DNA from 4 places in the Citrobacter telavivensis genome. Region 4 is predicted to be linked to each of the others. Evidence: predicted binding sites of a transcription regulator. Region 4 holds the regulator's gene; each other region holds the start of a gene.

Region 1 (8,159 bases), on a different contig from region 4:
TATTGTCGATGCAGACTAATGACAGATGTTCCATCCCGTCGAGCACTTCCGGGACAAACCAGGTGCGTTTGTCCAGCGGCACAAAGCCCACCGCATCACCACGCTGAGACAGTTCAGCGCACGCGGCGTGCAGTAAATGACTACGGCCCGCGCCTTCACGCGACCAGAGATAGATGTATCCGCTATGATCCTGGCGCAGCACGTTTTGCAGTGCAGCCAGTAAAGAGGCGTTATCCCCCGGCCAGAAACTTGAGAAAGTTTCGTCGTCAGGAAGATAAAGTGGCAAAGAGAGCTGTGCCGGTGTGTTCAGAGAGACCTCAATCCAGATTTCATTCAATCGCGATGAGTTTATCACAGAATTCTGTCGTGTTAGAACCGGGCAGCATCACTGCCCGGATCCCATGTTACTGCTGCGGCGTATCCGCATCTTCCGCGTCCAGCACCACTTCTTCCGGACGCAGGACAGAGATCAGCTTGAAGATCAGGCTCAGCGCGATCCCAACGATTGTCGCCAGCGCCATCCCTTTCAGCTCCGCCGCACCAATGTGTACCTTCGCCCCGCTGACGCCGATGATCAGGATAACAGAGGTCAGGATCAGGTTCTGCGCTTTGTTGTAATCCACTTTCGATTCAATCAGCACGCGGATACCGGACGCGCCGATCACTCCGTACAACAGCAATGACACCCCGCCCATAACCGGCAGTGGGATTATCTGGATAGCTGCCGCCAGTTTGCCGACGCAGGAGAGCAGAATGGCAAAAATCGCCGCACCGCCGATCACCCAGGTGCTGTAAACACGCGTGATCGCCATTACGCCAATGTTCTCACCATAAGTGGTGTTCGGCGTGGAGCCAAAGAAGCCGGAAATCACCGTCGACAGACCGTTAGCAAACATCGAGCGATGCAGGCCCGGATCGCGAACCAGATCCTTTTTGACGATATTCGCTGTCACCACCAGGTGACCAACGTGTTCGGCAATCACCACCAGCGCCGCAGGCAGAATGGTCAGAATAGCGAACCACTCAAAGCGAGGAGTGTAGAAGGTCGGCAGTGCAAACCAGTGCGCCTCGGCAATCGGTGTGGTATCGACCACGCCCATCGCAAATGACAACGCATAACCTGCCAGTACCCCAATCAGGATAGGGATGATCGCGAGGAAACCGCGGAACAGCACCGAGCCGAACACGGTAACCGCCAACGTCACCATCGAGATAATGATGGTCTTTGAGTCCGCAGTTTGTCCTTCCGCAGGCAGCAGCCCGGCCATTCCGGCGGCAACGCCTGCCAGTTCCAGACCGATGACGGCAACGATTGCGCCCATTGCCGCAGGAGGAAACATAACGTCTAGCCAGCCGGTACCGGCTTTCTTCACAATGAAAGACACCAGGCAGAACAGCACGCCACACATGATGAAGCCGCCCAGCGCCACTTCATATCCCAACGGCAGCAGTAGCAAAACCGGTGAGATAAAGGCGAAGCTTGAGCCTAAATAGGCCGGGATTTTTCCTTTACAGATAAAGAGATATAGCAATGTCCCGATCCCGTTGAATAACAAAACGGTGGCCGGGTTAATATGAAACAGAACTGGCACCAGCACGGTTGCGCCAAACATGGCGAACAGGTGTTGCAAACTAAGCGGGATTGTCTGTAAAAGCGGCGGTCTTTCACTCACCCCGATAGCACGGCGCGTCATAGTGTTTTCCTCTGAGTGTGTTTGTTATGAGTCGTTGAGTTGTTTTATTCAAAAAAAAGCCGACTCTTAAAGTCGGCTATTTATTAGTTATTCACTTACTTGGTACCAAAAATCTTATCGCCAGCATCACCAAGCCCCGGAATAATGTATCCGTGCTCGTTTAAGCCCTGGTCGATCGATGCGGTGTACAGTTCCACATCCGGATGCGCTTTTTCCAGCGCGGCGATGCCTTCCGGTGCCGCCACCAGCACCAGCACTTTAATGCTGCTGCAGCCCGCTTTTTTCAGCAGATCGATGGTTGCGATAACGGAACCCCCGGTCGCCAGCATCGGGTCGACGATCAGCGCCATGCGCTCGTCAATGTTAGAAACCAGCTTCTGGAAATACGGGACCGGCTCCAGCGTCTCTTCGTTACGGTACATGCCGACCACGCTGATACGCGCGCTTGGCACGTTTTCCAGCACGCCGTCCATCATCCCCAGGCCTGCACGCAGGATAGGCACGACGGTAATTTTTTTGCCTTTGATTTGATCCACTTCGACCGGACCATTCCAGCCTTCAATGGTCACTTTTTCAGTTTCCAGGCCCGCAGTCGCTTCGTAGGTCAGCAGACTGCCTACTTCCGAGGCGAGTTCACGAAAGCGTTTGGTGCTGATATCGTTCTCACGCATCAGACCCAGCTTGTGTTTGACGAGTGGGTGTTTGACTTCCACGATCTTCATACTCTTCTCCTTTCCTCAGACGAGTGGCAACCACAAAAAAATCGCCGGATTATACCGCTTTTCCTCTCTGGCGCAACATAACGTATGCATGACCTGGATCAAGCAAAGTGGTATACGTTTGGGTGATGAGTATAAAACACGCCCCGCATTCTGTGCGGGGCTGGGTGTCAAGTGGCTGAAATCAGAGGGATTCACCGTTGCTTTTTATCACCTGCTGATACCAGGCGAAAGATTTTTTAGGCCGCCGTGCCAGCGTCCCGCTACCGTCATTATTTTTATCGACGTAGATAAACCCGTAGCGTTTTTTCATTTCACCCGTTCCCGCAGAGACCAGATCGATACATCCCCATGGGGTATAACCCATCAGGTCCACGCCATCCTCTTCGACCGCTTTTTTCATCTCGCGAATGTGCGCGGCCATGTACTCAATACGATAACTGTCGTCCACGGTGCCGTCCGGTTGCTGAACATCAATCGCGCCAAACCCGTTCTCAACGATAAACAACGGTAGCTGGTAGTGATCCCAGAACCAGTTCAGCGAATAGCGCAGCCCCACCGGATCAATCTGCCAGCCCCAGTCCGATTTCTGTACGTAGGGGTTGGAAACGAGGCTTTTACTCTCGTCATAATCGAGCTGTGGATTATCGTCCGTCGCTTTGGTAGCAAACGACATGTAGTAGCTGAAGCCGATGTAATCCACACAGCCTTCAGACAGGGCAACGCGGTCTTCCTCAGTAATATCAAGGTCAAACTCGCGGCGCGCAAAATAGTTGAGGATATGCTGCGGATATTTCCCCCGCACATGCACGTCGGTAAACCAGTAGCGGCGGTGCATGGCATTCATCGCCATCATCATGTCATTCGGCGCACAGGTCAGTGGGTAGATTGGGCACATGGCAATCATGCAGCCTATCTGTAACGACGGGTTAATGTCTCGTGCGGCCTTCACCGCCTGCGCACTGGCCACTAGCTCGTAGTGCGCGGCCTGGTACATCACGGGTTCACGATCTTCGCCAGGCTGATACTTCAGACCAGAGTTCGTAAACGGCGCAAAGTCCTCATGGAAATTGGCCTGGTTGTTGATCTCATTGAAGGTCATCCAGTACTTCACTTTATGCTGATAGCGGGTAAAGACCACTTTTGCGAAGCGGACAAAAAAGTCGATCAGCTTCCGGTTGCGCCAGCCGCCATACTCCGTCACCAGATGGTAGGGCATTTCGAAATGCGACAGGGTAATCACCGGTTCAATGCCGTACTTCAGGCATTCATCAAACAAGTCATCATAAAATTGCAGTCCGGCCTCGTTTGGCTGCGTTTCATCCCCGCGCGGGAAAATACGCGTCCAGGCAATGGAGGTGCGAAAACATTTAAAGCCCATTTCCGCGAACAGCCTGATGTCCTCTTTGTAGCGGTGATAGAAATCGATCGCCTCGTGGTTAGGATAGTTTTTCCCTGGCAGCACGCCATCGGTGATTTCACGCGCCACGCCGTGAGCCCCCGCCGTCATGACGTCGGCAACGCTGACGCCTTTTCCCCCTTCCTGCCAACCGCCCTCGAGTTGGTGAGCCGCAACCGCCCCACCCCACATGAAATTCGCATTAAATCCAGACATAGTTTCCCTCGTTGATTCGCAATGGCAAAACAGAAACCGGTTTCAGTAAGATACTGAGCAATCCCTTCAATGCTTTCAAGGAGGAAACTGAACCCGGTTTCATTTTCGTGGGTCAGGTCATAAAAACGAGCCATCGCAGAGAAAATGCAGCAAAAATCGACAGATAAAAACGGATGTAACGCAGGCTCGCAAACGTTTGCTTTCCCTGTTAGAATTGCGCCGAATTTTACTTTTACCGTAAGAAAACGTGGGGAACCAGGCAGTGACCGATAAAACCTCTCTTAGCTACAAAGATGCCGGTGTTGATATTGACGCGGGTAATGCTCTGGTGGATCGAATCAAAGGCGTAGTGAAGAAAACTCGCCGCCCGGAAGTAATGGGTGGTCTGGGTGGCTTCGGTGCGCTGTGCGCATTGCCGCAAAAATATCGTGAACCGGTACTGGTTTCCGGCACTGATGGCGTAGGGACAAAACTGCGTCTGGCAATGGATCTGAAACGTCACGATACCATCGGCATCGATCTCGTGGCGATGTGCGTCAACGATCTGGTGGTTCAGGGTGCTGAACCGCTGTTTTTCCTCGACTACTATGCCACTGGTAAACTGGATGTGGATACCGCAGCCAGCGTGATTCAGGGTATCGCAGAAGGTTGTCTGCAGTCCGGCTGCGCGCTGGTTGGCGGGGAAACGGCGGAAATGCCGGGGATGTATCACGGTGAAGATTATGATGTCGCCGGTTTCTGCGTCGGCGTAGTAGAAAAATCAGAAATCATCGACGGTTCCAAAGTGACCGATGGCGATGTGCTGATTGCGCTGGGTTCCAGCGGCCCGCACTCCAACGGTTACTCACTGGTGCGTAAAATTGTGGACGTCAGCGGTTGCGATCCGCAAACGACGGATCTGGAAGGCAAACCGTTGGCCGATCACCTGCTGGCGCCGACCCGTATCTACGTGAAATCGATTCTGGAACTGATCGAGAAGGTTGATGTGCACGCTATTGCGCACCTGACCGGCGGCGGCTTCTGGGAAAACATTCCGCGCGTCCTGCCGGACAACACGCAGGCGGTGCTCGATGAGTCCTCCTGGCAGTGGCCAGCGGTCTTTAACTGGCTGCAGCAGGCCGGTAACGTCAGCCAGCATGAAATGTATCGTACCTTTAACTGCGGCGTCGGCATGGTCATTGCCCTGCCCGCGGCGGAAGTGGACAACGCCCTTGCCCTGCTTAAAGCAAAAGGTGAAGACGCGTGGAAAATCGGCGTCATCAAAGCGTCTGACTCCGCGCAGCGTGTGGTTATTGAATAATGAATATTGTGGTGCTTATTTCCGGTAACGGAAGCAATTTGCAGGCGATTATTGATGCCTGCAAAGCGAAGAAAATCAACGGCACCCTGCGGGCAGTATTCAGCAACAAGGCCGACGCGTTCGGCCTTGAGCGAGCCAGAAAAGCGGCAATCCCTGCCCATACGCTGACGGCTGACCAGTTTTCCAGCCGTGAAGCGTTTGACCGCGAACTGATCCTTGAGATCGACGCTTATGCGCCTGACGTGGTGGTGCTGGCCGGTTTCATGCGCATTCTGAGCCCGGCGTTCGTCGCACACTACAACGGACGGTTGCTGAATATTCACCCTTCCCTGCTGCCCAAATACCCCGGTTTACACACCCACCGTCAGGCACTGGAAAATGGCGATGAGGAACACGGCACGTCGGTCCACTTTGTGACTGACGAACTCGACGGCGGACCGGTCATTTTGCAGTCCAAAGTCCCGGTCTTTGAAGGCGATGACGAGGATGAAATCACCGCTCGCGTTCAGGTACAGGAACACGCCATTTATCCACTGGTGGTCAGTTGGTTTGTGGACGGGCGACTGAAAATGCACGATAACGCCGCCTGGCTGGACGGTGTTCGCCTGCCGCCACAGGGCTACGCTGCCGACGAATAAAACCGAGCCGGATATCGAACGTCATCCTTTATCCGGCCTGCTGTTCTCTTCACCCCCCCAATCCCCCTTCCTCTTTGCGATCGGACGGTTTATTGTCATACTTTTCTGGCACAGTTGGACATCTGAGCGCAATGCTCGCCATAATAATCAGGCAGTGTCCCGTGAATAAAACGGAGTATAAGTATTAATGGGTCAGGAAAAGCTATACATCGAGAAAGAGCTGAGCTGGTTAGCGTTCAACGAACGTGTGCTTCAGGAAGCTGCGGATAAATCAAACCCGCTGATCGAACGGATGCGTTTCTTAGGCATCTATTCCAATAACCTGGATGAATTCTACAAAGTTCGCTTCGCAGAACTCAAACGCCGCATCATTATCAGTGAAGAACAGGGTTCAAATTCGCATTCTCGCCACCTGTTAGGCAAAATCCAGTCCCGCGTGCTGAAAGCCGACCAGGAATTCGATGGCTTGTATAACGAACTGCTGCTGGAGATGGCGCGTAATCAGATCTTCCTGATTAACGAGCGTCAGCTGTCGGTCAATCAACAAAGCTGGTTGCGCCACTACTTCAAACAGTATCTGCGCCAGCACATCACCCCGATTTTAATTAACCGCGAAACGGATCTGGTGCAGTTCCTGAAGGATGATTACACCTATCTGGCAGTCGAAATTATCCGCGGTGACACAATTCGCTATGCGCTGCTGGAAATTCCGTCTGACAAGGTTCCTCGCTTTGTGAATCTGCCGCCGGAAGCCCCGCGTCGCCGCAAGCCGATGATCTTGCTGGACAACATTCTGCGCTACTGCCTGGACGATATCTTTAAGGGCTTCTTTGATTATGACGCGCTGAATGCCTATTCCATGAAAATGACCCGTGATGCCGAGTACGATCTGGTCCACGAGATGGAATCCAGCCTGATGGAGCTAATGTCCTCCAGTCTGAAACAGCGTCTGACCGCCGAGCCCGTGCGTTTTGTCTATCAGCGCGACATGCCTAATGCGCTAGTTGAAGTGCTGCGCGAGAAGCTGACGATTTCACGCTACGACTCTATCGTTCCCGGCGGGCGCTATCACAACTTTAAAGATTTCATTAATTTTCCCAATGTGGGCAAAGCGAATCTGGTGAATAAGCCGCTCCCGCGTCTGCGTCACATCTGGTTCGATAAAGAAAAATTCCGTAACGGATTTGACGCCATTCGCGAGCGCGATGTGCTGCTCTACTATCCGTATCATACCTTTGAGCACGTACTGGAACTGTTGCGTCAGGCGTCGTTTGACCCCAGCGTGCTGGCGATCAAAATCAATATCTACCGCGTCGCGAAAGACTCGCGCATTATCGACGCCATGATCCACGCCGCCCATAACGGTAAAAAAGTCACTGTGGTGGTGGAACTGCAGGCACGTTTTGACGAAGAGGCTAACATCCACTGGGCGAAGCGTCTGACGGAAGCGGGCGTTCACGTGATCTTCTCTGCGCCAGGCTTAAAAATTCACGCCAAGCTGTTCCTGATTTCGCGTAAAGAAGGCGAAGAGGTCGTGCGTTACGCCCATATCGGCACCGGTAACTTCAACGAAAAAACCGCCCGCCTGTATACCGACTATTCGCTGCTGACCGCCGATGCGCGGATCACTAACGAAGTCCGCCGGGTGTTCAATTTCATCGAGAACCCGTATCGCCCGGTGACGTTTGATTATCTGCTGGTCTCGCCGCAGAACTCGCGCCGCCTGCTGTATGAAATGATCGATCGTGAAATCGCCAACACCCAGCAGGGACTGCCCTCCGGCATCACATTGAAGCTGAATAACCTGGTGGATAAAGGGCTGGTCGATCGACTGTATGCCGCATCCAGCTCCGGTGTGGCGGTGAATCTGTTGATTCGCGGCATGTGCTCACTCATTCCGAATCTGGAAGGTATCAGCGATAATATCCGCGTCATCAGTATTGTGGACCGTTATCTTGAGCATGACCGGGTGTACATCTTCGAGAACGGCGGCGATAAGCAGGTCTATCTCTCCTCCGCGGACTGGATGACGCGTAATATCGACTACCGCATTGAGGTAGCGACGCCGCTGCTCGACCCACGTCTGAAGCAGCAGGTGCTGGATATTGTTGACATCCTGTTCAGCGATACGGTAAAAGCCCGCTACATCGATAAAGAACTGAGCAATCGCTACGTGCCGCGTGGAAACCGCCG
Region 2 (8,159 bases), 400 kb from region 4:
CCACCCTGAACCACCTGACACTCCACGGCGCCGAGGCTTTCCAGTTCAGTTTTTAACAGCTCTTCCAGCCCACGGGCCGTACTGGCAAACAAAGAATTCATAGCGTCACTTATACTCGAAGAAAATTGCTGCGCATTATAGCTAATATGGGCGCTATGTCATAAAGTTGAGGGCTTATTTCTTTCGAGGGACTGTACAGTGTTGACGTTATCCAGACTTTTTATCCATCCCGTCAAATCAATGCGCGGCATTGGGTTGACCCACGCTCTGGCAGACGTCAGCGGTCTGGCTTTCGATCGTATTTTTATGCTAACCGAAGCTGATGGCACCTTCATTACCGCTCGTCAGTTTCCGCAAATGGTGCGCTTTACCCCTTCTCCTCTGCATGACGGCCTGCATTTAACCGCGCCTGACGGCAGCAGCGCGCTGGTGCGGTTTGCTGATTTCGCCACCCAGGATGCGCCAACGGAAGTGTGGGGTAACCATTTCACCGCGCGAATCGCCCCAGATGCTATCAACCAGTGGCTAAGTGGCTTCTTTTCGCGCAGCGTGCAACTCCGTTGGGTGGGGCCGCAGCTGACCCGCCGGGTCAAACGCCACGCGGGCGTGCCGCTCTCCTTTGCCGACGGATTTCCGTACCTGCTGGTGAATGACGCCTCGCTGCGCGATTTACAGCAGCGCTGTCCGGCAGGTGTGCAGGTTGAACAGTTTCGCCCGAACATCGTGGTATCCGGAGCAACCGCATGGGAAGAAGACAGCTGGAAAGTGATCCGCATTGGCGAGGTCATTTTTGATGTAGCGAAGCCGTGCAGCCGCTGTATTTTTACCACGGTCAGTCCGGAAAAAGGGCAAAAGCATCCCTCCGGCGAACCGCTGGCGACGCTGCAAACTTTCCGTACCGCACCGGATAATGGCGATGTCGATTTCGGGCTGAATCTGATAGCCCGTAACAGCGGGGTGATTCGCGTCGGCGACGATGTTGAAATTTTAGCAACTGGCCCGGCCCGGGTATACGGCGCTGCTGCTCAGGATGACGCCGTTGACGCCGTGCAACAGCCTGATACCAGCGTCACCATCGACTGGCAGGGACAGGCGTTTCAGGGGAACAATCAACAGGTACTGCTTGAGCAACTGGAAAACCAGGGGATCCGGGTTCCCTATTCGTGTCGGGCGGGAATATGCGGCTGCTGCCGTATCAAACTGCTGGAAGGTGAAGTAAACCCACTGAAAAAATCAGCGCTTGCTGATGACGGCACCATCCTCAGCTGTAGCTGCGTGCCAAAAACCGCGCTAAAACTGGCGCTCTAAACCGCCTGCTCCAGGCTGAAGCTGTGAGGACGGAACTGCGGCTTCAGCCGGTCATTCATGACTTTAATCGCATCACCAAGCTGCATGGTTCGTCCGGCCACGACCACGCCCGGTTGCGCCAGCAAACACAGGGCCGCATTCTCACCAGGCTCCACCACTAACAGATTAATTTGCTCCTGGGTGTCGCTCAGCCAGACGCAGGCCGCATCGCCGGTTCCTGGCGACCAGTTTTCGCCGTGCGCCACAAAGTGCCAGCTTTTCGGCATCTGTGGTTTCAGATAGCGAATGGCCACCAGTGCATTAAGTACCAGTTCTGCTTTCTGGTCTTTAGAGAGTTCAAGGTCGCGGCACTTTTCTTCAAAGGAGAAATACAGTGCGGCGTCATCAACGCAAAAACCGGACGGTGAGAATGCATCCGGGGTGAGCATTTTACGGGCAAAACGCGAGCGAAATAACATGCCATTGGCTAAATCGAGCATCATTCGGTCATGCTCTTCGTCATAATACCAACGCCAGTTATCGTCAGGTTTAATTCGCATTGTTTTCTCTCCCCTCTCCATCACCCGTTGCAAAATTGTCCTTTTTTGCCGCTTCGTTTATTACCTTAATAAGCAAAGCTTAAAATGTTTAAATAAGCAACAGTGAAAGAATATAAAACAACCAGGGGAGGAAATAAACCCCTGGTTGTCTGATATTCTGATAAAGAGAGAGAAAAAATCAAATATGGGTAACGATTTCTTTAATCAGCGGCGGGCCTTTAAAAATAAAACCAGAATAAATCTGAACCAGCGACGCCCCGGCCGCCATCTTCTCGCGCGCGGCAATCACAGAGTCGATACCGCCGACGCCAATAATAGGCAACTGACCTTTTAATTCCACAGACAGACGGCGGATAATTTCTGTGCTTTTTAATTGCAGCGGACGACCGCTTAAGCCACCCGTTTGATCGCAATTTTTCATTCCCTGAACCAGGGAACGATCGAGTGTAGTATTGGTGGCAATAACGCCATCGATATTATGCCGAACTAAACTATCGGCAACCTGGATCAGTTCTTCCTCCGAAAGATCCGGCGCGATCTTTACTGCGATCGGAACATATTTCTGGTGGATCGTTTGCAGATCGTTTTGTTTATTTTTAATCGCTGTCAGCAAATCATCCAGCGCGTCGCCATATTGCAGCGAGCGTAATCCTGGTGTATTTGGCGAGGAGATATTAATAGCAATATAACCGGCATAGGCATAGATTTTTTCCATACAAATCAGATAGTCATCTTTACCCTGCTCGACCGGCGTATCTTTATTTTTGCCGATATTAATCCCGAGCACGCCATCATAATGGGCCTTTTTAACGTTCTCCACCAGGTTATCAACGCCGTGGTTATTAAAACCCATGCGGTTGATCAAACCTTCGGCATCAACCAGACGGAACAGTCTTGGTTTATCGTTGCCAGGCTGCGGACGTGGGGTCACGGTGCCGATTTCGATCGAGCCAAATCCCATCGCGCCCAGGGCATCAATACACTCCCCGTCCTTGTCCAGACCGGCAGCCAGACCGAGCGGATTTTTAAAGGTTAATCCCATACAGGTGACCGGTTTTGCCGGGACTTTCTGGCGGATCAACGCTTCTAGCGGCGTTCCCGTCACACGACGTAATTGCTGAAATGTTAATTCATGAGCGCGCTCAGGATCGAGCTGGAAAAGGGCTTTACGAACGAAGGGGTAGTACATGAACTCTCCTGGATTCCCGGTGTGCAAACCGGGGGCGTATTATGGGTGATGTCGGTCAAAAAGGGAATTGACCTGTGGCAATAAAAAGCAAACGTTTCCCCTGCCACGTTCTTTTTATGCAATTTTCAGATTTTCTATTCCGCATAAATCATTTCGATTCCCGATCTCCCTCTGTCAGACTGCAAAAATTGTTATCAATGTTAAATAAAAGCGAACAATTAGTTATAAGGGGAGAATGCATCTATGCGCGTCATCACTTTGGCGGGAAGCCCACGCTTTCCCTCCCGATCCAGTGCGTTACTGGAATATGCCCGGGAAAAACTGAACGGTCAGGACGTCGAGGTTTACCACTGGAATCTGCACAACTTCGAACCTGAAGATCTGCTGTATGCCCGTTTCGACAGCCCGGCGTTGAAAACACTCGTTGAGCAACTAAAAGAAGCGGACGGTCTGATCGTTGCCACGCCGGTCTATAAGGCAGCCTACTCCGGAGCGCTGAAAACGCTGCTCGATCTGCTCCCGGAACGCGCGCTGGAGGGCAAGGTGGTTCTGCCGCTGGCGACGGGCGGCACCGTCGCTCACCTGCTCGCCGTTGATTATGCGCTGAAACCGGTGCTCAGCGCCCTGAAGGCCCAGGAGATTTTGCACGGCGTTTTTGCCGATGACTCCCAGGTGATCGATTATCAGCATAAGCCACATTTCACACCCAATTTGCAACTGCGTCTTGATAAGGCGCTGGAAACGTTCTGGCACGCTCTGCATCGCCGCGACGTCAGGGTTCCCGCCTTTAATACCGTGCGAGGTACGGCCCATGCGTAATATTCTTAAACCCCGTTCGGCGTGGCTGGCCTTCGCTGGGCTGCTGGCTTTTTCCGGGCTGACACAGGCGGCGGAGCCCTCTCCTGATGCCTTACGCATCGGCTATCAGAAAGGCAGCATCAGTATGGTTCTGGCAAAAAGCCATCAGTTACTGGAAACGCGTTATCCCGGAACCAAAATATCCTGGATTGAATTTCCCGCCGGGCCGCAGATGCTGGAAGCCCTGAACGTCGGCAGTATCGATCTGGGCAGCACCGGTGATATTCCCCCCATTTTTGCCCAGGCAGCCGGGGCTGATTTAGTTTACGTCGGCGTTGAACCGGCAAAACCGAAAGCAGAAGTGATTCTGGTGCCGGAAAACAGCCCGATCAAGACCGTAGCGGAACTGAAAGGTCATAAGGTGGCGTTCCAGAAAGGCTCCAGTTCGCACAACCTGCTGCTGCGTGCGCTGCAACAGGCCGGACTGAAATTTACCGATATCCAGCCTACCTACCTGACCCCTGCCGATGCCCGTGCGGCTTTCCAGCAGGGTAACGTCGATGCATGGGCCATCTGGGATCCCTACTATTCCGCTGCATTATTGCAGGGCGGCGTGCGCGTACTGAAAGACGGCACCGATCTGAAACAGACGGGATCGTTCTATCTCGCCGCGCGACCGTACGCCGAGAAAAACGGCGCATTTATTCAGGGCGTGCTGGAAACCTTCAGTCAGGCGGATGCGTTAACCCTCAGTCAGCGTCAGGAGAGTATTACCCTGCTGGCAAAAACGATGGGTCTGCCGGAACCGGTGATTGCCTCCTATCTCGATCATCGCCCACCAACCACCATTTCGCCGGTCAGCGCCTCTGTGGCCGCCCTGCAACAACAAACTGCGGATCTGTTTTACGACAACCGGCTGGTACCGAAAAAAATCGATATTCGCCAGCGCATCTGGCAGCCCACTCAACAGGAAGGAAAACAGTTATGAGCCTGAATATGTTCTGGTTTTTACCGACGCACGGTGACGGTCACTATCTGGGAACCGAAGAAGGCTCCCGCCCTGTGGATCAAGGCTATTTACAGCAGATTGCTCAGGCGGCGGATCGTCTGGGATTCACCGGCGTGCTGATCCCAACCGGACGATCCTGCGAAGATGCGTGGCTGGTCGCGGCATCTATGATCCCGGTGACCCAGCGACTCAAGTTCCTGGTGGCATTGCGTCCGAGCGTCACCTCGCCAACCGTTGCCGCACGTCAGGCCGCCACGCTCGACAGGCTCTCTAACGGTCGCGCGCTGTTTAACCTGGTCACCGGCAGCGATCCGCAGGAACTGGCGGGCGACGGTGTGTTTCTCGATCACAGCGAACGTTACGAGGCCTCCTCGGAGTTCACCCAGGTCTGGCGTCGTTTATTGCAGGGCGAAACTGTCGATTTCAACGGAAAGCACATCCACGTTCGCGGGGCGAAGCTGTTCTTCCCGCCGATCCAACAGCCTTATCCGCCACTTTACTTCGGCGGTTCTTCCGATGTTGCCCAGGATCTGGCCGCTGAGCAGGTCGATCTTTACCTCACCTGGGGCGAGCCGCCTGAACTGGTGAAAGAGAAGATCGCCCAGGTACGAGCCAAAGCCGCAGCGCGCGGGCGTAACGTCCGTTTTGGCATTCGCCTGCACGTCATCGTCCGTGAAACCAACGAGGAAGCATGGCGGGCAGCGGATCGGCTGATTGCTCACCTGGATGACGACACCATCGCAAAAGCACAGGCGGCTTTCGCCCGGACGGATTCCGTTGGTCAGCACCGAATGGCGGCGCTGCATAATGGTAAGCGCGACCAACTGGAGATAAGCCCAAATCTGTGGGCCGGTGTGGGTCTGGTGCGTGGAGGCGCCGGAACCGCGCTGGTTGGTGACGGTCCGACGGTAGCGGCGCGCATCAATGAGTATGCGGCGCTGGGCATCGACAGCTTCGTGCTTTCAGGTTATCCGCATCTGGAAGAGGCGTACAGGGTCGGCGAACTGCTGTTCCCGCATCTGGACGTCGCAATCCCGGAAATCCCGCAGCCGCAACGCCGACATCAGCAGGGTGAGGCGGTAGCGAATGAATTTATCCCGCGCAAGGTTGCGCAGAGCTAAGGAGAATCGCGATGGCAACGCCAATACAAAGGGGGTTATTGCGCGTTGCCCCCTGGTTTTTACCGGTGGGCATCGTCGCCGTCTGGCAACTGGCTTCCTCCGTAGGCTGGCTCTCCGGGCGCATTTTACCCTCGCCGGAAGGGGTGATCGCCGCCTTCTGGACGCTCTCTGCCAGCGGTGAACTCTGGCAGCATCTGGCCATCAGCTCCTGGCGCGCGCTGATCGGCTTCTCGATCGGCGGTTCAATTGGCCTGACGCTGGGGCTGATCAGCGGCTTATCGCGTTGGGGAGAACGTCTGCTGGACACGTCAATTCAGATGCTGCGTAACGTTCCGCATCTGGCGCTGATCCCGTTAGTTATTCTGTGGTTTGGCATTGATGAAACCGCGAAGATTTTCCTGGTGGCGCTGGGGACGCTCTTTCCCATCTACATCAACACCTGGCACGGGATCCGCAATATCGACAGAGGCCTGGTTGAGATGGCGCGCAGCTACGGATTATCCGGCTTTTCGCTGTTTCTCCATGTGATCCTGCCCGGTGCCCTGCCCTCGATTATGGTCGGCGTGCGCTTTGCGCTGGGGCTGATGTGGCTGACGCTTATCGTCGCGGAAACCATCTCGGCCAATTCCGGGATCGGTTATCTGGCGATGAACGCAAGGGAGTTTCTGCAAACGGATATTGTGGTTGTCGCCATTATTCTCTACGCCCTGCTTGGCAAACTGGCCGACGTCAGCGCTCAACTGCTGGAACGCGTCTGGCTGCGCTGGAACCCGGCTTATCATGTGAAGGAGGCCACCGTATGAATCCTGCCCGTCTGAACCAGGGTACGCCGCTCCTGCTGAATGCAGTGACGAAAAAGTATGCGGCTAACACCGTACTGAATCAGCTTGATCTGCATATTCCGGCAGGTCAGTTTGTTGCCGTCGTCGGTCGCAGCGGCGGGGGTAAAAGTACCCTTCTACGCCTGCTGGCGGGGCTGGAATCGCCGAATGCGGGTGAACTGCTGGCCGGTACCACGCCGCTTCGCGATATTCAGGACGATACCCGCATGATGTTTCAGGATGCCCGACTTCTCCCGTGGAAGTCGGTGATCGATAACGTGGGACTGGGGTTGAAGGGCAACTGGCGGGACGCTGCGCGTCAGGCGCTGGCGGCGGTTGGGCTGGAAGAACGAGCGACGGAATGGCCTGCGGCGCTTTCCGGTGGACAAAAGCAGCGTGTCGCCCTTGCGCGGGCGCTGATCCACCGACCGGGCCTGCTGTTGCTCGACGAACCGCTTGGCGCGCTGGATGCGTTAACGCGACTGGAGATGCAGGATCTCATTGTTTCGCTGTGGCAGGAGCATGGTTTCACCGTGCTGTTGGTGACGCATGACGTCAGCGAAGCCGTAGCGATGGCCGACCGTGTGTTGTTGATTGAGGATGGCAGGATTGGCCTGGATCTGACGGTCGACATTGCGCGACCGCGCCGGTTAGGATCGGTGCGTTTAGCGGAACTGGAAGCCGACGTGTTGAGCCGGGTTATGCAGCGTGGGGTAACAGAACAGCCAGCCCGTCGACATGGATAAGCATTCAGAACGTTCCAGGCCCGGTCGGCGAGCGCCACCGGGCCTTTTGCCGGATGGCGGCGTTACCGCCTAATCCGGCCTACAAAACGACAGGTCAATGTCTCAGGCTAACGCTTTGGTAACCTTCTCGAACAGATCGCCGGAAAGATTCTCCAGCCCTTTCAACTGCTCCAGCGCAGCACGCATTTTTTGCTGACGTTTCGCATCATAACGCTTCAGGCGGATCAATGGTTCGATCAGGCGTGACGCTACCTGCGGATTACGGCTGTTAAGCTCGGTCAACATCTCGACCAGGAACTGATATCCACTGCCATCTTCCGCATGGAAAGCCGCCGGATTACTGCCAGCAAACGCGCCAATCAGCGAACGAATACGGTTCGGGTTGCTCATGCTGAACGAACGGTGTTTCAACAGGCCGCGCACCGTGTCCAGCACGTTATCTGCCGGACTGGTGGACTGCAGGATAAACCATTTGTCCATCACCAGACCGTCCTGATGCCACTTGTCGTCATACTCCTGCATCAGCGCGTCACGGCACGGCAACTGCGCAGCCACGGCCGCAGAGAGCGCCGCCAGCGCATCGGTCATGTTGTTAGCTTCGCGATACTGTTTGCTTACCAGCGTATCT
Region 3 (8,159 bases), 960 kb from region 4:
GAGGGGCTGGCAAAACGACTGAACATCTCTCTGGGCGACAGCGTAACCTTTATGGGCGACACCCAGGAGTTCAGCGCAAAGGTAACCAGTTTGCGTCGGGTGGACTGGGAGAGCCTGCGGCCTAACTTTTTCTTTATCTTCCCCTCCGGCGCGCTGGATGGACAGCCGCAGAGCTGGCTGACCAGCTTTCGTTGGGAAAACGGCAACGGCATGCTGACGCAGCTTAACCGTGAGTTCCCGACCATCAGCCTGTTAGACATCGGCGCGATCCTTAAACAGGTGGGGCAGGTGCTGGAGCAGGTCAGTCGGGCGCTGGAAGTGATGGTCGTGCTGGTGACCGCCTGCGGCATGCTGCTGTTACTGGCGCAGGTGCAGGTCGGTATGCGTCAGCGCCATCAGGAACTGGTGGTCTGGCGTACATTAGGCGCGGGTAAGAAACTCTTGCGTACTACGTTGTGGTGCGAATTCGCCATGCTGGGGATGGTCTCCGGGCTGGTGGCGTCCATTGGCGCAGAAACCGCGCTGGCGGTGCTGCAAACCCGGGTGTTTGACTTCCCGTGGGAACCTGACTGGCGCTTGTGGATTATCCTGCCGGTCTGTGGCGCGCTTCTACTTTCCCTTTGCGGTGGCTGGCTCGGTATCCGTCTCCTGAAAGGGAAAGCATTGTTCCGCCAGTTTACTGTTTAACTCCGTGATAATGACGTGCCGGTTTTTATGCTGGCGCGTACTTTCTTAGTAGCATAAATTGATAACCCCTCGCTGTTTAACGGCACAAATCATTAAAAACCCGCCAACACGTCAGTGTTAATACCAGTTAATATTCAATTGCTGAATAGTTAGCAGGAAATCTATCAAGGAAAAATAATGACTATAAAAACAACAGCGCTGGCGGCATCGATCGGCGCAGCAGTGGCATTGACGTCTTTCGCCTCTCAGGCGGAAATCACCGTTCTGAAACAAGATCCGCAGGCGGGCAATCCGCTGAGCCGTCTCAACTTTACCGTTGGCGGGAGTATTCGTCCTCAGTTCCAGAACATGACGGGCGATGACGGCGCAAACGGCTATAAGCGTAATGGCTTCGACGGCGGCACTCGTTTCCGCTTCGCGGCAGACTACTATCTGTTTGATGACATCAGTTGGATCAGCTTCTACGAGCTGGGCGTCAACATTCCGGCGCAGTTCAACTGGGACAACCACTATGCAGACGGCGCACACGACACCACCCGTCGTATGCTGTACACCGGTCTGAAGAGTAATACCTGGGGTACGCTGACCTTCGGTCAACAGAACAGCATCTACTACGATGTGGTCGGTGCAAAAACCGATATCTGGGACTACGACATGATTGGTCAGGCACCGGGTAACGGGATTAACGGCGACTACGACGGTTCTTACCGTTCCCGCAAAATGCTGAAATATAAGAAAACGGTTGGCGATGTTGATCTCTACGCTTCTTACCTGTTCAGCGATGACTACAACCCGAACAATGGTCTGAACTACAAACGTAAAGGTGGCGGTTCACTGGGTGCGGATTATCATATTACTGACGATCTGAGCTGGGGTACGGCGTGGAACTACACCCGTGCGGAAATACGTGGTAACAGCAACAAAACGTACGATCAGAACATCGTGGGTACCGCGCTGAGCTGGACGCCGGATAACTGGACCTTCTCCCTGGGCGGCGGCTGGTACCAGAACTTTATGACCACCAAAAAAGTGTCGGTTAACGATTACTTTGCCGGTGATGCGTGGGGTCTGGAATACTTTGCAGGCTATAAATTCCCAATCAACCAGTATGCGTTGAAATCCGTTCAGCCGTACTTCATGGGCGATCGCATTGAATACGTGAATGGTCGCAACTACCTGCGTACCGACAACGGGGTGGGTATCAGCTTCCAGCTGGATTACGGTTTCCGTGTTGATTACGAACACGTCTTTACCTCCAGCACCGACAACCTGGGCGATATGAACCTGGTGCGTCTGCGTTACGACTTCTGAGTCTGATGCTGTGCCCGGTGACGCTGACGCTTACCGGGCCTACAGGACTGTGGTGATTTGTGTGCCGGGTGACGCTGACGCTTACCGGGCCTGGAGGACGGTAGTGATTTGTGTGCCGGATGATGCTGTCCTACAGGACGGTGGTGATTTGTAGGCCGGATAAGACGCGTGCGCGTCGCCATCCGGCAATTTTTAGTGGCTCAGCCACTGAGCAACTTCTTCAAATGTCCCGCGAAAAACAACCTTCCCGGCTTTCTTATCCAACTGATAGCGATACATCGGATCGTAATACTCTTCCAGCAGCGGCACTAACCAGCTGAAATGCGTCTCGGTGCTGCCGGTTCGACGCTGCTCATCCAGCGCCACGTCCAGCTTTGCGGTCAACTCGTTGAATCGCTGTAAACCCAGACGCCGCTTAATTGCACAAAGCCCATGATGCAGATAGTCGCTGTATTCCCGCCATCCCCGCTCTTCACCATACGCATGGGTGAAATCATGATGCATTCGCACAAAATACTCTTCACGCAGGCGCTCAAGACGCCGCTCGAACGGATCGTCAATCACGGCGATAGTGGCCTGGGCCATGCGCTCGCGCAGACATTCCGGCAGATGGTTAGAGCCAATCATCCGGCCTTCATCTTCCAGCACCCAGCGCGTGGCCTGCTTTTTGAGAAGCGTCACCGCCAGTAGATTTTCGAAACTTGCCTGACTGAGCTGGGGTTCCAGGGTGCGGCCAAAAGAGGAGCCGCGATGACGGGCCAGGCCCTCGAGATCCACCCCGTTTTCCTGCTGTTGCACCAGCTGCGTTTTGCCATTGCCGGTGCAGCCGCCAATCAGCACAATCGGTTTTTGCACCTGTTCTTCCGTGGCGGCAATCGCGGCCTGGCGTAGCGCCTTGTAGCCGCCTTCGATCAACGGGTAATCCACGCCAGACTCGCGTAGCCATTGCTGGACAATGTGGGAGCGTTGACCGCCCCGGGCGCAGCAGAGGTAGCCCTGCGGGTGTTGCCGGCAGGCTTCGCGCCAGGCATCCAGACGCTGCTGGCGAATGTCACCACAGACAAGTTGATGACCGAGTTCAAGTGCGGCTTCCGGCCCCTGGCGTTTATAGCAGGTACCCACGGCGGCGCGCTCGTCATCATTCATTAAAGGAAAATTTATCGCACCCGGCATTGCGCCCTGTTGAAATTCAACCGGCGCGCGGACATCGATTAAAGGCGTATCGGCGGTAAGGATCGCGCGATAGTCCGTTCCATCGTTCATGTTAAATCCTGAAAAAAACAAACAGCAATGGGCGGGATTTTACGCGCTGAAGGAGAGGGCGGGGAAGCATAAGTTAAACTTCCCCGCGATATAAGGCTTATTTGAGCTGAGTTTGTGCCCAGAGGATACCGCTGGCGTATTCCGTCGGCAGCAGCGGGGAGAGCGCTTCCAGCGTGGCGCTCAGGCGCGCTGTGTCGCTGTCGGTCAGATTCAGGTGACCGACTTTGCGCCCCGGACGCACTTCTTTGTCGTACCAGTGCAGATGCACTAACGGCAGTTTCAGCCAGTCGTAATTGAGGTCGCTGCCAATCAGATTCACCATCACCGACGGACTGTCGACCACCGGTGCCGGTAGCGGCAGACCGGTAATCGCCCGCAGATGCAGCTCAAACTGGCTGATGCTGGCACCGTTTTGCGTCCAGTGACCGCTGTTATGCACGCGCGGGGCCAGTTCGTTGATCAGCAGCCCTTCCGGAGTGACAAAACACTCCATCGCCATCACGCCGACGTAGCCCAGTTCCTGCATGATAGCGGAAAGCATCGATTCGGCCTGCGCCTGCTGTTTCGCATCAGCCCGCGGGAAGGCGACGCTGGTGCGCAGAATGCCGTCCTGATGCAGGTTACGCGTCAGCGGGTAGAACACCGTGCTGCCGTCATGCGCGCGCGCGCCGACGAGGGACACTTCACCCGAGAAGTTGATACCCTGCTCGACAATGCATTCGCCGTAGTTGTCATCCGGCAGTTGATCGGTTTCACTGGCGCGTAAACGCCACTGACCACGGCCGTCATAACCGCCGACGCGACGTTTCACAATGGCCAGTTCGCCTAAACGGTTAAAAATGGCGGGCCATTCGCTTTTGTCCGCCAGCAACTGCCACGGGGCGGTCGCCAGGTCGAGCTTATCGAAAAGCTGTTTTTGCGTCAGACGGTCAGCAATGATCGGGAAGACATCGCGGTTCACGAAGGCCGGATGACGTGCCAGTTCACGCGTTAAGGCGGTTTCCGGCCAGCGCTCGATTTCTGCGGTGATTACGCTCTGCTGAAAAGGGACGGCGGTCGGTTCCGCATCCAGGCCAACTGGCCAGACGGCGATGCCCAGCGGTTCACCAGCCTGACGCAGCATCCGTCCTAACTGACCGTTGCCCAGTACGCAAACCTGTTTCATGCCGCACCTCGCGGATCCGGATTCTCCAGCACCTCATCCGTTTGCGCGTTGCGCCAGTCGGTCAGGCGCTGATGCAGCGCTTTATCGTGCGTCGCCAGGATCTGTGCTGCCAGCAGTGCTGCGTTAGCCGCACCCGCTTTACCAATCGCCAGCGTACCGACCGGAATACCGCGTGGCATCTGTACGATAGAGTACAGACTGTCGACGCCGCTTAGCGCCGCGCTTTGTACAGGAACACCCAGTACCGGCACCAGCGTTTTCGCCGCAATCATACCTGGAAGATGGGCCGCGCCACCCGCGCCAGCAATAATCACCTGATAGCCGTTCTCTTCAGCGCTTTCGGCAAAGCTGAACAGTTTATCGGGGGTGCGGTGGGCAGAAACCACTTCAACGTGGTGCGGGACGTCCAGGATTTCAAAAATTTCGGCGGCGAACTGCATGGTAGCCCAGTCACTTTTGGACCCCATCACGATGGCGACACGCGCCGGATTATTGCGGGAAGACATGCGTCTGAAAACTCCTGTGGTGCGGGACACACTGCTTTTGAGGCCACAAAGAATAGCACGTTATATCGGCAAGGAAAACGGTTGCGTGCCTGGATTTTAAGGCCTCTGACGGCGTCAAAACAGTGTTGGCTGGAAACGTACCGGTTCTAGCAGAAGCGGATCAACCCCATCTGTACCCCCTAACAAAAAAGGACTCTCTGGAGAGTGCTTTTTGAAATTGCTGTTGGCTTGATTCTGATTGTAGGTCGCGTAGCAATACTGACATCCATGCAGACAGGTGTTGTAGGTACCGATGTCTATGCTTTTCACACATCCACAGGCCTCACGTTGACCTGAATCTTTGCTATTAGGTATGAATAAGCCAAATAAGTCATTAATTAGCGCCTCATCAATACACTTACCGTGCTGAATGCCTTGCCCGGTAAGATTGACTTCTTCGGCGCAGGAGTAGATATCCAGTCCGTGTTGTCGGGCAATTTCTGATAATCTTTGCGACAGCGTTAAACAGAGTTCATGGTTTTGTGTGATATCGCTGTATATGAGCGAATCAATAGCCTTAAGGTTTTTTTCCGTCTTTTGATAAAAATCAGCAAAGCTAATCACGACGCGTCGGGTATGACCTTCTAATTCGGTGGCGATCTTACTGAACAGGCGAACATGTTCGTCAAAAGGAAGAAGGTTTGAAAAAAGAATAGGGTCATAACGCCAGATGACTTTTTCAGCGCCAATCTTTTCTGACAGTCGTTTAAAAACCTCGAGTGCTTTATGCGGATTTAAGGTTTTAGACTCAATCAACCGCGGATATCCGGTGAGGGTGAACTGGAAGTAAAAACGGTGGCCGATCTCCGAGAGTTCATCAAGATAAGGAAGCAGTTTCGTAGGATTGCGTGTCCAGAATACGATCGCATCAACATCTTCAGGAAGCAATGACACCCGAGAGATCTGGTGATAGTTAAAGGGATTCCGGGTCAGCAAAAAACCCGCGCGAATGCGGTTCATTAACCACTCACTGTAGAAAGCGGGTATATCGGTGCGACGGCTGGCGCTAATGATCATCGCGTATATTCCAGTATTTGATAGTCAAGATATCTGTTCGTTAAGATAGGATAATCTCTGACCTTGCATCTACATTCATTATCTTTGTCCTGGCAAAGTACTATACATTCTTTTGGATAATCAAAGTGGACATCTATCGCTTTTAAACCCGTATTGGCATGCCCCATGTATTGAGTGACGGTGTGTTTATCCGCTGTCTGAAAATCATGGCGCATTAATTCATTATGGATGTGTTCGAAAATTTTGACATGTGCACTGGTTTGATCAAGTGAAGTATTGACATAAGAGTTGAGAAAGTAGAGTTTATCTTTTTTAGTTTTTGAAATTTCCTGAGCGAGGTGTTCAATATCTGATGACTGCTCAATATCCTTAATTGATTTCGGGAAAATAAACACATCAAATTTCCCCAGAATCTTAGTGCTGATTTGATTAACAGAACGCGATGTCAGATATAAATTGTCATTTCCTTCTGGCAGTAGTCGCCGAGCTTTCCAGCGACATACATCATAGCCATAATAGTTAAAGTTAATGCCATCAAGGTTATGAAGGAGGGCAAAGTAATCGGGATATAACCCACACCCCATAGAGGCAATATTGACGTCGGTTACGTTATTTTTACTTAGCCTTTTCTGAAGTGAGTTAGCTAAAATACAGTACTCAAAATAATAAGCAGGGAGGTATTTTAAAGCATATATTTTTTGGTAAACTTCGTCATCATAGTTACCATTTAAAGGTAAAAGTTCTGAATGGTCACATAAAAAACCATCTCTCATTAAGCTCCGATGAAAACTAAGTACCGTCGTACGGATAAAATCCTGATCAATATTCATCATTACCCTTAATTCTTAAATTTGTTTTAGCATAGCTATCCAGATTTAGAGGGTAATGATCTGGGTCATTATTTTATAATGAGGATGTTTTTTTCAAAACGGGAAAGCGATCAGCTCCACATCGTCCGGCGTGACTTTGACCATCGATCCTTCACTATGCCAGGCACCTAATACGACGCGGAAGGCGGGTTCGCCGTTGACGGTGAGCGCGTGAACATCAGGGCGGTGGGTATGACCGTGAATCAGCCACTGGACGTGGTGTTTTTCCATCTCAGCGACAACCGTATGTTTGTTGACGTCCATGATCTCCAGTGATTTGCTGCTATTGGCGGCTTTGCTGTTGGCTCGCATCCTGGCGGCCACACGCTTGCGTATAAACAGCGGCAGGGCAAGGAACAGCGTTTGCAGCCAGGGCTGATGGACTTTCGCGCGAAACGCCTGATAACCCGCATCGTCGGTACACAGCGTATCGCCGTGCATGATGAGTACCCGTCGACCGTACAGATCGAGCACGTTTTCCTGGGGGAGCAGCGTCATGCCGCTTTCACGGGCGAAGCGCTTGCCAATCAGAAAGTCACGGTTGCCGTGAATGAAAAAACAGGGGACGCCGGATTCGACAACCGCTTTAATGGCGGCGGCCATTTCATGGTGTAGCGGGTTGGGATCGTCATCGCCAATCCAGGCTTCGAACAGGTCGCCCAGGATATACAGCGCGTCAGCCTGACGGGCTTCACCGGCTAAAAAACGCAGAAAACCGGCGGTGATCGCCGGTTCTTCCGTGCAGAGATGAAGATCTGCAATAAACAGTGTCGTCACAATTACTCGCTGACGGTCACGTTTTCGATAATCACGTCTTCTTTCGGTACGTCCTGGTGCATGCCGCTGCGACCGGTAGACACGCCTTTGATTTTGTCTACCACGTCCATACCTTCAACCACTTCTGCAAATACACAGTAGCCCCAGCCCTGCATGCTTTCGGCGGAGAAGTTCAGGAAATCGTTGTCGGCTACGTTGATGAAGAACTGCGCCGTCGCGGAGTGCGGAGCCTGAGTACGCGCCATTGCAAGCGTGCCACGGGTATTTTTCAGACCGTTGTTAGCTTCGTTTTTGATAGCGTCTTTGGTGGCTTTTTGTTTCATGCCAGGTTCAAAACCGCCGCCCTGAATCATAAAACCGTTAATCACACGGTGGAAAATGGTGTTGTTGTAAAAACCTTCGCGACAGTAGTCCAGGAAGTTTTTAACTGTTTCAGGCGCTTTATCATCAAACGTTTTGATTACGATATCGCCGTGATTAGTGTGGAAAGTAACCATTTTTGCATCCTGTTCCGATATAGTGGTG
Region 4 (8,159 bases):
AACCGCTCGGCAGTCCCAGCACCCAGTACGCTGTAAAGGTGATAAAGAAAATCGAGCGCGTATCTTTATAACCACGCAGGATCCCGCTACCGATGACCTGAATGGAGTCTGAAATCTGATACACCGCCGCCAGCAGCATCAGTTGCGCCGCCAGCGTCACCACTTCAGGATTGTCGTTATAGAGCAGGGCGATATGCTCACGCAGCGTCACGGTAAAGATGGCAGTGAGGCATGCCATGCAGACGCCAACGCCTAAACCGGTACGCGCAGCGGTTTGCGCATCCAGCGTAGAGCCTTGTCCCAGACGGTAGCCCACGCGAATGGTGACCGCCGCCGCCAGCGACATCGGCAATACAAACATCAGTGAACTGAAGTTCAGGGCAATCTGGTGGCCTGCAACATCGACAATGCCCAGCGGTGAAACCAGCAGCGCCACGACGGCGAACAGCGTGACTTCAAAAAACAGCGCCAGCGCAATCGGCAGACCCAGTTGCACCAGACGTTTCATCACCACGCTATCTGGCTTACTGAAGCGCTGCTCATTACGAATATCGCGCATTGAACGTGCGTGTTTGACATACCAGAGCATCGCGCAGAACATCACCCAATAGACCGCTGCGGTAGCCACGCCACAGCCGACACCGCCGAGTTCCGGCATGCCGAAGTGACCATAGATAAAGATATAGTTCACCGGGATGTTGACCAGCAGACCAAGAAAACCCATCACCATACCGGGTTTGGTTTTTGCCAGACCTTCACACTGGTTACGCGCGACCTGAAAGAACAGATAACCCGGTGCGCCCCATAATAATGCGCGCAGGTAACCGACGGCCTTATCCGCCAGGGCCGGATCAATATTGTGCATCGCGCGGATGATGTAACCGGCGTTCCACAGCACGACCATAACCAGCACCGAGACGAAACCCGCCAGCCAGAATCCCTGGCGAACCTGATGCGCAATGCGTTCACGACGTCCGGAACCGTTGAGCTGAGCAATCACCGGGGTTAGCGCCAGCAGCAGCCCGTGACCGAACAGAATGGCGGGCAGCCAGATGGACGTCCCGATGGCGACGGCGGCCATGTCGGTGGCGCTGTAGCCACCCGCCATCACGGTATCAACGAACCCCATTGCGGTTTGGGCGATTTGCGCAAGAATCACCGGAATTGCCAGAGCCAATAACTGACGCGCTTCACTGATATACTTCTGCACGTGTACACCTATCATTTTGTTTTTATTTGAGAGACTAAAAAAGCCGCCACGAGTGGCAGCAAGAAGAAGATGCAGGGGAAATTTCAGTCTATTGTAGCGATGAATACATATTTCTCCAGTGAAAAAACAGGCGCAATGGGTGCTTCACTGGCAACCTGATTTTCCAACTGCTATTGTGGCAGGCAGAAATGGTTTAACTGAATTCAGGAGTTGCAGGTATGTTTACAGGTATTGTGCAGGGCACCGCCAAACTGGTGTCGATTGATGAAAAACCAAATTTTCGCACCCATGTAGTGGAATTACCTGAATACATGCTGGACGCGCTGGAAACGGGCGCATCGGTGGCGCACAACGGCTGCTGCCTGACCGTGACAGAAATTAACGGTAACCGCATCAGTTTTGATCTGATGAAGGAGACGCTGCGCATTACCAATCTGGGCGATCTGAAAGTGGGTGACCTGGTGAACGTCGAGCGCGCGGCAAAATTCAGCGATGAGATTGGCGGACATCTGATGTCCGGTCACATTATGACCACGGCGGAAGTATCAAAGATTTTGACGTCTGAGAATAACCGTCAGGTCTGGTTCAAAGTCCAGGATCCGACGTTGATGAAGTACATTCTGTACAAAGGATTCATTGGCATTGACGGGATCAGCCTGACCGTTGGCGAAGTGACTGCGACGCGCTTTTGCGTACATCTTATTCCGGAAACACTGGAACGCACGACGCTTGGGAGAAAGAAACTGGGCGCGCGCGTCAATATCGAAATCGACCCGCAAACGCAGGCCGTGGTGGATACGGTGGAACGCGTGCTGGCTGCGCGTGAAGCTGCGGTGGTGAAAACCGCCAGCGAAGCGTAAGACAGCGCAGCCCCCGCAGGACGGCGGGGGCATGAAGATTAGCGGGCAACGCGCAGGCCGTCTTCGACGCCGCGTGAGAACACCACCTGCCAGAGCTGAATATCGCGGGCGCGAAACGCACCGGCGCAGGCGTTCAGGTAGTAGCTGAACATCCGTTTAAAGCGCTCGGTATAGTTATCGGCAATTTCCGGCCAGGCGGCGAGGAAACGTTCGTACCACGCCATCAGCGTTGTGTCGTAATCCGCGCCGAAGTTGTGCCAGTCTTCCATCACAAAGTGCGCTTCGCTGGCGTTAGCTATCTGGCGCACTGACGGGAGGCAACCGTTGGGGAAGATGTACTTATTGATCCACGGATCGACATTGTTGTCGGTTTTTTTCGAACCGATGGTGTGCAGCAGGAACAACCCCTCCGGTTTCAGGTTGCGATCAACGACGTCGAAATAGGTCGGGTAGTTTTTTGGACCGACGTGCTCAAACATACCTACTGACACAATGCGGTCGAACTGATCGCGCAAGTCACGATAATCCTGCAGCAAAATCGACACATCCAGTCCCGCACAGCGCGCCTGCGCCAGTTTCTGCTGCTCGGCGGAAATTGTCACGCCAACCACGCTAACGTCGTAGTTCGTCGCCATGTAGTGCGACAAACCGCCCCAGCCGCAGCCGATATCCAGCACCCGCATACCGGGTTGCAGTTGCAACTTCTCGCAGATTAACCGCAGTTTGGCCTGCTGCGCCGCTTCCAGAGTGTCAGCGTCCTTCCAGTAAGCGCAGGAATACTGCATGTACGGGTCGAGCATGCGGCTGAACAGATCGTTACCGAGATCGTAATGCTCTTTACCGACGATCCAGGCGCGTTTTTTACTTTGCAAATTGAACAGGCGAGCGCCGGCGATGCGGAGAGTATCTTTGAAATGGTGTGGAAGTTGGTTTTCCAGTCCTGCGCGCAGGACTTTGCTAAAAAACTGGTCCAGTCGATCGCACTCCCACCAGCCATCCATATAACTTTCACCCAGACCGAGCGACCCCTCTTGTAAAACACGTTTGAAAAAATCGGGGTTTTTGACGCGTATATCTGCTGGTGAAGAGCCGTTGATGGCAATACCGGCGCGGCTTAATAATTCGCTAGTGATACGGTACCAGTCGTCATCCGGTACGCTGACTTCTTCTATACACGATGAACTCATAGCTTCTCCATCACTGGTCGGTGATCAGAACCTTAAAACAGCGTAGACGCTTTTTGGGCTTTGTGAGAAATCTCGCGGGATCATTCCGCGAGTCTATTATCCGACGTAGAACAGAGGAAGGGAGGACCCCTTGCCGAAAAGGCCATCCGTGGTGAACCGGGAACGCTCCGGTTCCCGTTAGCACATAATTATTATCGTAATTTTAACAACCGAAATTTAGTATAGGCCTCAAAAATCGATGATTCAACCAAAAATTGTTAGCCGACTAATTAAGGGTGATTATCAATAATATCAATGGGATTCGCTGTGGGCAATCCCGTGATTATCAGGCTGTTCACTGGCGCTTGAGGTTTGCAGCTGCATCTTATAACCCAGTCCAGCCAGTATGACCGTCGACAGCATCACGCTGGTCGTGGTCAGCAGCGGGGTGCTGATAAGCCAGGAGACCACCAGACTTGCCAGGAAGCACAGACCCAACTGCAGGGTATTTTGCAGGGCAGCGGCACGACCCGTTGCCTGCGGGAAAGGACGCAGCGCCTGCGCAACCACAATCGGGTAGATAGCCCCGTTGGCAATCGCCATTACACAGAACGGGATCAGGATCTCCGCAAGCGAAATGTGATGGATAAAGCTTGCCGCCCACGTCGCCACCACGCTCAGCGCGTAGATGACCAGTAGCCAGGGCAGAAGCTGCTGTCCCTGCCACTTTTGCAGCGCGGCGCGACAACCGTAGCCCCCAATCAGAAACGCGATGGTTTGTGGTACATAGCTCAGTCCAATCACCGCCGGGCTGTAGCCCATTTCACTCAGAATAAACGGCGAGCCGGTCAGCCATGCAAAAAAGCTGGCGGAACAGGCAGCGTAAATCAGGACGTTACCGCGGTACGCTTTCGCGCGCAGCAGCGTGGTGAAGGTCAATTTATCCTTGCTGTCGTTTCGCGCCCGGGTTGAGGGTTTTAAGAACAGCGCAGGCAGCATCAGCAGCAGCGTGATGAAAAACAACGTGGCAAAGATCGCCTGCCAGGAAAGATGGGTCAGGATCCAACTTCCTAATAACGGCGCCAGGGCAGGAGACAGTCCGACCAGCGGCATGATCGTCGCGAAAATACGGTTAATTTTATGCGAGGGATAGTAATCGGTGACCAGCGCCTGCCAGATGACGGTCGCCGCACAGACGCCCACCGCCTGAATAAAGCGCAGAACCAACAGCCCTGTCGCGCTTTCGACCCACAGCATACCCAGGCTACCGAGGGCGAAGATGGACAGACCCAGCAGCAGGATCGGTTTACGGCCGTAGCGGTCCGAGAGCGGGCCCCAAAGCAGTTGCGCGACGGCAAAGCCGGCTAAAAACAGACTCAGGCTGGCGCTGACGGCAGATGCCGGTGTTTGCAGGTCAGATTGAATGGCGGCAAAAGCGGGCAAATACATGTCGGTTGCCAGAAAACCCAACACGCTGAGCCCTGCCAGCCAGACTAAAAACCCTTTTCCTGGTTGCATAGTTGTTCTCTAATTTTAATGAATAACACTGGCGCAGAGTGTAGGGAGTGAATTTCGGCTTGTGAAACGGTAATATTTGTTTATTGCATTCAAAAATTTTGTAGGCAGATTATGTGGTCAGAATATGCACTGGAAGTCGTTGATGCCGTGGCGCGCAACGGGAGTTTCAGCTCCGCCGCTCAGGAGTTGCACCGGGTGCCCTCAGCGGTCAGCTATACGGTCCGGCAACTGGAAGAGTGGCTGGCGGTCCCGCTCTTTGAACGTCGTCATCGCGATGTAGTACTGACCCCGGCGGGAGCCTGGTTTTTGAAAGAGGGCCGCTCTGTCATCAAAAAAATGCAGATCACGCGCCAGCAGTGTCAGCAGATAGCCAACGGCTGGCGTGGGCAACTTCCCATCGCGGTGGACAATATCGTGCGCCCTGAACGCACAAGACAGCTGATAGTCGATTTCTATCGCCACTTTGATGACGTGGAACTGCTGGTCTTTCAGGAGGTGTTCAATGGCGTCTGGGACGCGCTGTCAGATGGCAGGGTTGAACTCGCTATCGGCGCAACCCAGGCGATCCCGGTAGGAGGTCGATACACCTTCCGCGATATGGGCAAACTGAGCTGGTGTTGTGTCGTTGCCAGCACACATCCGCTGGCCGCCATGAGCGGGCCTTTAAGCGATGACACGTTGCGCAACTGGCCGTCACTGGTACTGGAAGATACCTCCCGCACGCTGCCGAAACGCGTGACCTGGCTGCTGGACAACCAGAAGCGGGTGGTGGTTCCGGACTGGGACTCTTCCGCGACCTGTATCAGCGCCGGACTTTGTGTCGGCATGGTGCCGACACATTTTGCCAAGCCGTATCTCAATAAGGGGCAGTGGGTGGCGTTGGATCTGGAGAACCCTTTCCCGGACGCAGCCTGTTGCCTGACCTGGCAGCAGAACGATATGTCACCTGCGCTGATCTGGCTGCTGGACTATCTGGGAGACAGCGAAACGCTGAACAAAGAGTGGCTGCGGGAGCCTGACGAGACTCCCGCAAAAGAGGTTTAACGGCGGTAGTCGCGGAAAGGGCCATCCGCAACGGAGCGGCGCTCCACCAGGCGTGGGTGGACTTCAATGGACTGTGACTCTTCGCGCTTATTGACGATACGGTCCAGCAGCATGTTAAAGGCCGTTTCACCCAGCGAATCTTTTGGCTGGTGGATGGTGGTCAATGCGGGCGTAAAGAAGCGGGCGTTGCGCACATTGTCATAGCCTATCAGCGACACGTCCTGCGGTACGCGCAGGCCCATCTCATCCGCAGCGCAAAGGGCACCCATTGCCATGATATCGCCGCCACAGAAGACCGCCGTCGGGCGATGCGCCTGCGACAGAATTTGCTGCATTGCACGGTAGCCGGATTCCGGTTCGAAGTCGCCCTGCACAATCCAGTTTTCCGGCACTTTAATCAGCGCTTCATCCATCGCCTTCATAAAACCGGCCAGACGGCCCGCGCCGGTGTTGCGCTCCATCAGTCCCGGGATCACGCCAATTTCGCGATGTCCGCGTTCGACAAGGTAACGGCCAGCCATATAACCGCCCTCAAAGGCGTTATCAATCACCGTATCGGTGAAGTCGGCTTTGGCTTCGCCCCAGTCCATGACCACCATCGGGATATGACGGTACTCTTCCAGCATCGAGAGCAGGGGTTCGGGATATTCGGAACACATCACCAGCAGGCCATCAACGCGTTTTTGCGCCATCATGGACAAATAGGCACGCTGTTTTTCCAGATTGTTCCAGACGTTACCGAGGATCAGGGTATAGCCTTTCTGGAAGCAGTTCTTTTCAACGGCTTCGATAATTTCGGCAAAGTAGGGGGCTTCGCTGCTGGTCGCCAGCAAGCCGATAGACTTGGTATGGTTGACCTTCAGACTACGGGCAACAGCGCTGGGGGAATAGTGCAATTCTTTGATTGCCGCCCACACTGCATTGCGTGTTTCTTCAGCGACGAAACGCGTTTTGTTAATTACGTGTGATACGGTTGTAGTGGAAACGTTTGCGCGTTTCGCTACATCTTTAATTGTTGCCATTAAATCTCACTCCAGACCCAACCTGAACATTAAAATATGCTAAGTAAACGTTTGCCTTTAATCATCCTGTGCGCAACGTCAGGGTTGCGGCATGCCGGGAAAACGCCACAGAGCGTCAGGAAGGGGTCAATGGCCGGTACGCTAATCAAGTAAGCGTCGAATTTTGGCTGATCTTAACGAAAAGGGGAAGTATTAAAAGCACATATCACTCTAAATCGTGGGAGATTTTTGCACTCAAGTGTGCAAAAATGCGCTATATCACTTTTTGTGTGGGAATAAAAAGGAGAAAAGTTGATGAGCACCGATCTGAAATTTTCATTAGTGACCACGTTTATTGTTCTGGCTTTAATCGTTGCTGGCGGTCTGACAGCGGCACTGCATTGATTTCCCTCGGGGGAGTGCCTGCTCCCTCGAACCTCCCGCCATATTGTTATCGAATCTGCAAAAGTCTTTTGTATTTTTGTTAACTTCTCTTTTTTTGTGATTGATGTCATGCTTTTGACTCTTAGTTAAGCCTCGCGCCTCATCGCGAAGAGCCGGAGTCATCACTGCATGAAAATTAATTATCCGTTACTGGCGCTGGCCATCGGCGCATTCGGCATCGGTACGACCGAATTCTCGCCAATGGGGCTGCTGCCCGTCATTGCGCGTGGCGTTGATGTGTCCATCCCCGCCGCAGGCATGTTGATTAGCGCCTATGCCGTCGGCGTGATGGTTGGGGCCCCGCTGATGACGCTGCTTCTGTCACATCGTGGACGCCGTAATGCGCTGATTTTTCTGATGGCTATCTTTACGCTTGGTAACGTGCTCTCGGCGATTTCGCCGGATTACACCACGCTGATGCTGTCACGCATTTTAACCAGCCTCAACCATGGCGCGTTCTTCGGCCTGGGTTCCGTTGTAGCAGCCAGCGTGGTGCCGAAGCACAAACAGGCCAGCGCCGTTGCCACGATGTTTATGGGGCTGACTATCGCCAATATCGGCGGCGTTCCGGCGGCGACCTGGCTGGGGGAAACCATCGGCTGGCGAATGTCGTTTATGGCGACAGCCGGTCTGGGCGTTATCTCGATGCTGAGTCTCTTTTTCTCGTTGCCGAAAGGCGGTGCCGGGGCGCGTCCGGAAGTGAAAAAAGAGCTGGCGGTGTTAATGCGTCCTCAGGTGCTCTCCGCGCTGCTGACTACCGTGTTGGGGGCGGGCGCTATGTTTACGCTGTATACCTATATTTCGCCTGTCCTGCAAAGCATCACCCATGCGACCCCGACCTTCGTGACCGGGATGCTGGTTCTGATTGGCGTGGGCTTCTCCATTGGTAACTACCTCGGCGGTAAACTGGCCGATC

Evidence for each region. Region 4 encodes PurR, which represses purine synthesis genes. Its sites were predicted from a motif close to CANGCAAACGTTTGCNTG; they were not measured.
Region 1: the regulator PurR is predicted to act here: its motif matches at 2,524-2,541, upstream of upp (uracil phosphoribosyltransferase).
Region 2: the regulator PurR is predicted to act here: its motif matches at 3,121-3,138, upstream of pyrD (quinone-dependent dihydroorotate dehydrogenase).
Region 3: the regulator PurR is predicted to act here: its motif matches at 5,003-5,020, upstream of purE (5-(carboxyamino)imidazole ribonucleotide mutase).

Annotation. Positions count from the first base shown of each region.
Region 1 covers NZ_JBGUBF010000005.1:121,251-129,409, reverse strand. The annotation lists gene ACERJC_RS19260 (DnaA inactivator Hda) at 1-310, opposite strand, end outside; gene uraA (uracil permease) at 405-1,694, opposite strand; gene upp (uracil phosphoribosyltransferase) at 1,790-2,416, opposite strand; gene ACERJC_RS19245 (6-phospho-beta-glucosidase) at 2,598-4,028, opposite strand; gene purM (phosphoribosylformylglycinamidine cyclo-ligase) at 4,291-5,328, shown strand; gene purN (phosphoribosylglycinamide formyltransferase) at 5,328-5,966, shown strand; gene ppk1 (polyphosphate kinase 1) at 6,154-8,159, shown strand, end outside.
Region 2 covers NZ_JBGUBF010000001.1:835,408-843,566, reverse strand. The annotation lists gene rlmKL (bifunctional 23S rRNA (guanine(2069)-N(7))-methyltransferase RlmK/23S rRNA (guanine(2445)-N(2))-methyltransferase RlmL) at 1-101, opposite strand, end outside; gene ACERJC_RS03955 (YcbX family protein) at 199-1,308, shown strand; gene zapC (cell division protein ZapC) at 1,305-1,847, opposite strand; gene pyrD (quinone-dependent dihydroorotate dehydrogenase) at 2,026-3,036, opposite strand; gene ssuE (NADPH-dependent FMN reductase) at 3,280-3,855, shown strand; gene ACERJC_RS03935 (sulfonate ABC transporter substrate-binding protein) at 3,848-4,822, shown strand; gene ssuD (FMNH2-dependent alkanesulfonate monooxygenase) at 4,819-5,964, shown strand; gene ssuC (aliphatic sulfonate ABC transporter permease SsuC) at 5,976-6,767, shown strand; gene ssuB (aliphatic sulfonates ABC transporter ATP-binding protein) at 6,764-7,531, shown strand; gene pepN (aminopeptidase N) at 7,634-8,159, opposite strand, start outside.
Region 3 covers NZ_JBGUBF010000001.1:283,947-292,105, forward strand. The annotation lists gene ybbP (putative ABC transporter permease subunit YbbP) at 1-687, shown strand, start outside; gene ACERJC_RS01320 (porin) at 865-1,998, shown strand; gene mnmH (tRNA 2-selenouridine(34) synthase MnmH) at 2,191-3,261, opposite strand; gene purK (5-(carboxyamino)imidazole ribonucleotide synthase) at 3,359-4,426, opposite strand; gene purE (5-(carboxyamino)imidazole ribonucleotide mutase) at 4,423-4,932, opposite strand; gene ACERJC_RS01340 (DUF1848 domain-containing protein) at 5,047-5,988, opposite strand; gene ACERJC_RS01345 (hypothetical protein) at 5,985-6,821, opposite strand; gene lpxH (UDP-2,3-diacylglucosamine diphosphatase) at 6,912-7,634, opposite strand; gene ppiB (peptidylprolyl isomerase B) at 7,637-8,131, opposite strand.
Region 4 covers NZ_JBGUBF010000001.1:1,239,425-1,247,583, forward strand. The annotation lists gene mdtK (multidrug efflux MATE transporter MdtK) at 1-1,210, opposite strand, end outside; gene ACERJC_RS05965 (riboflavin synthase subunit alpha) at 1,429-2,070, shown strand; gene cfa (cyclopropane fatty acyl phospholipid synthase) at 2,109-3,257, opposite strand; gene punC (purine nucleoside transporter PunC) at 3,549-4,754, opposite strand; gene punR (DNA-binding transcriptional activator PunR) at 4,866-5,798, shown strand; gene purR (HTH-type transcriptional repressor PurR) at 5,795-6,820, opposite strand; gene cydH (cytochrome bd-I oxidase subunit CydH) at 7,115-7,204, shown strand; gene ACERJC_RS05995 (MFS transporter) at 7,373-8,159, shown strand, end outside.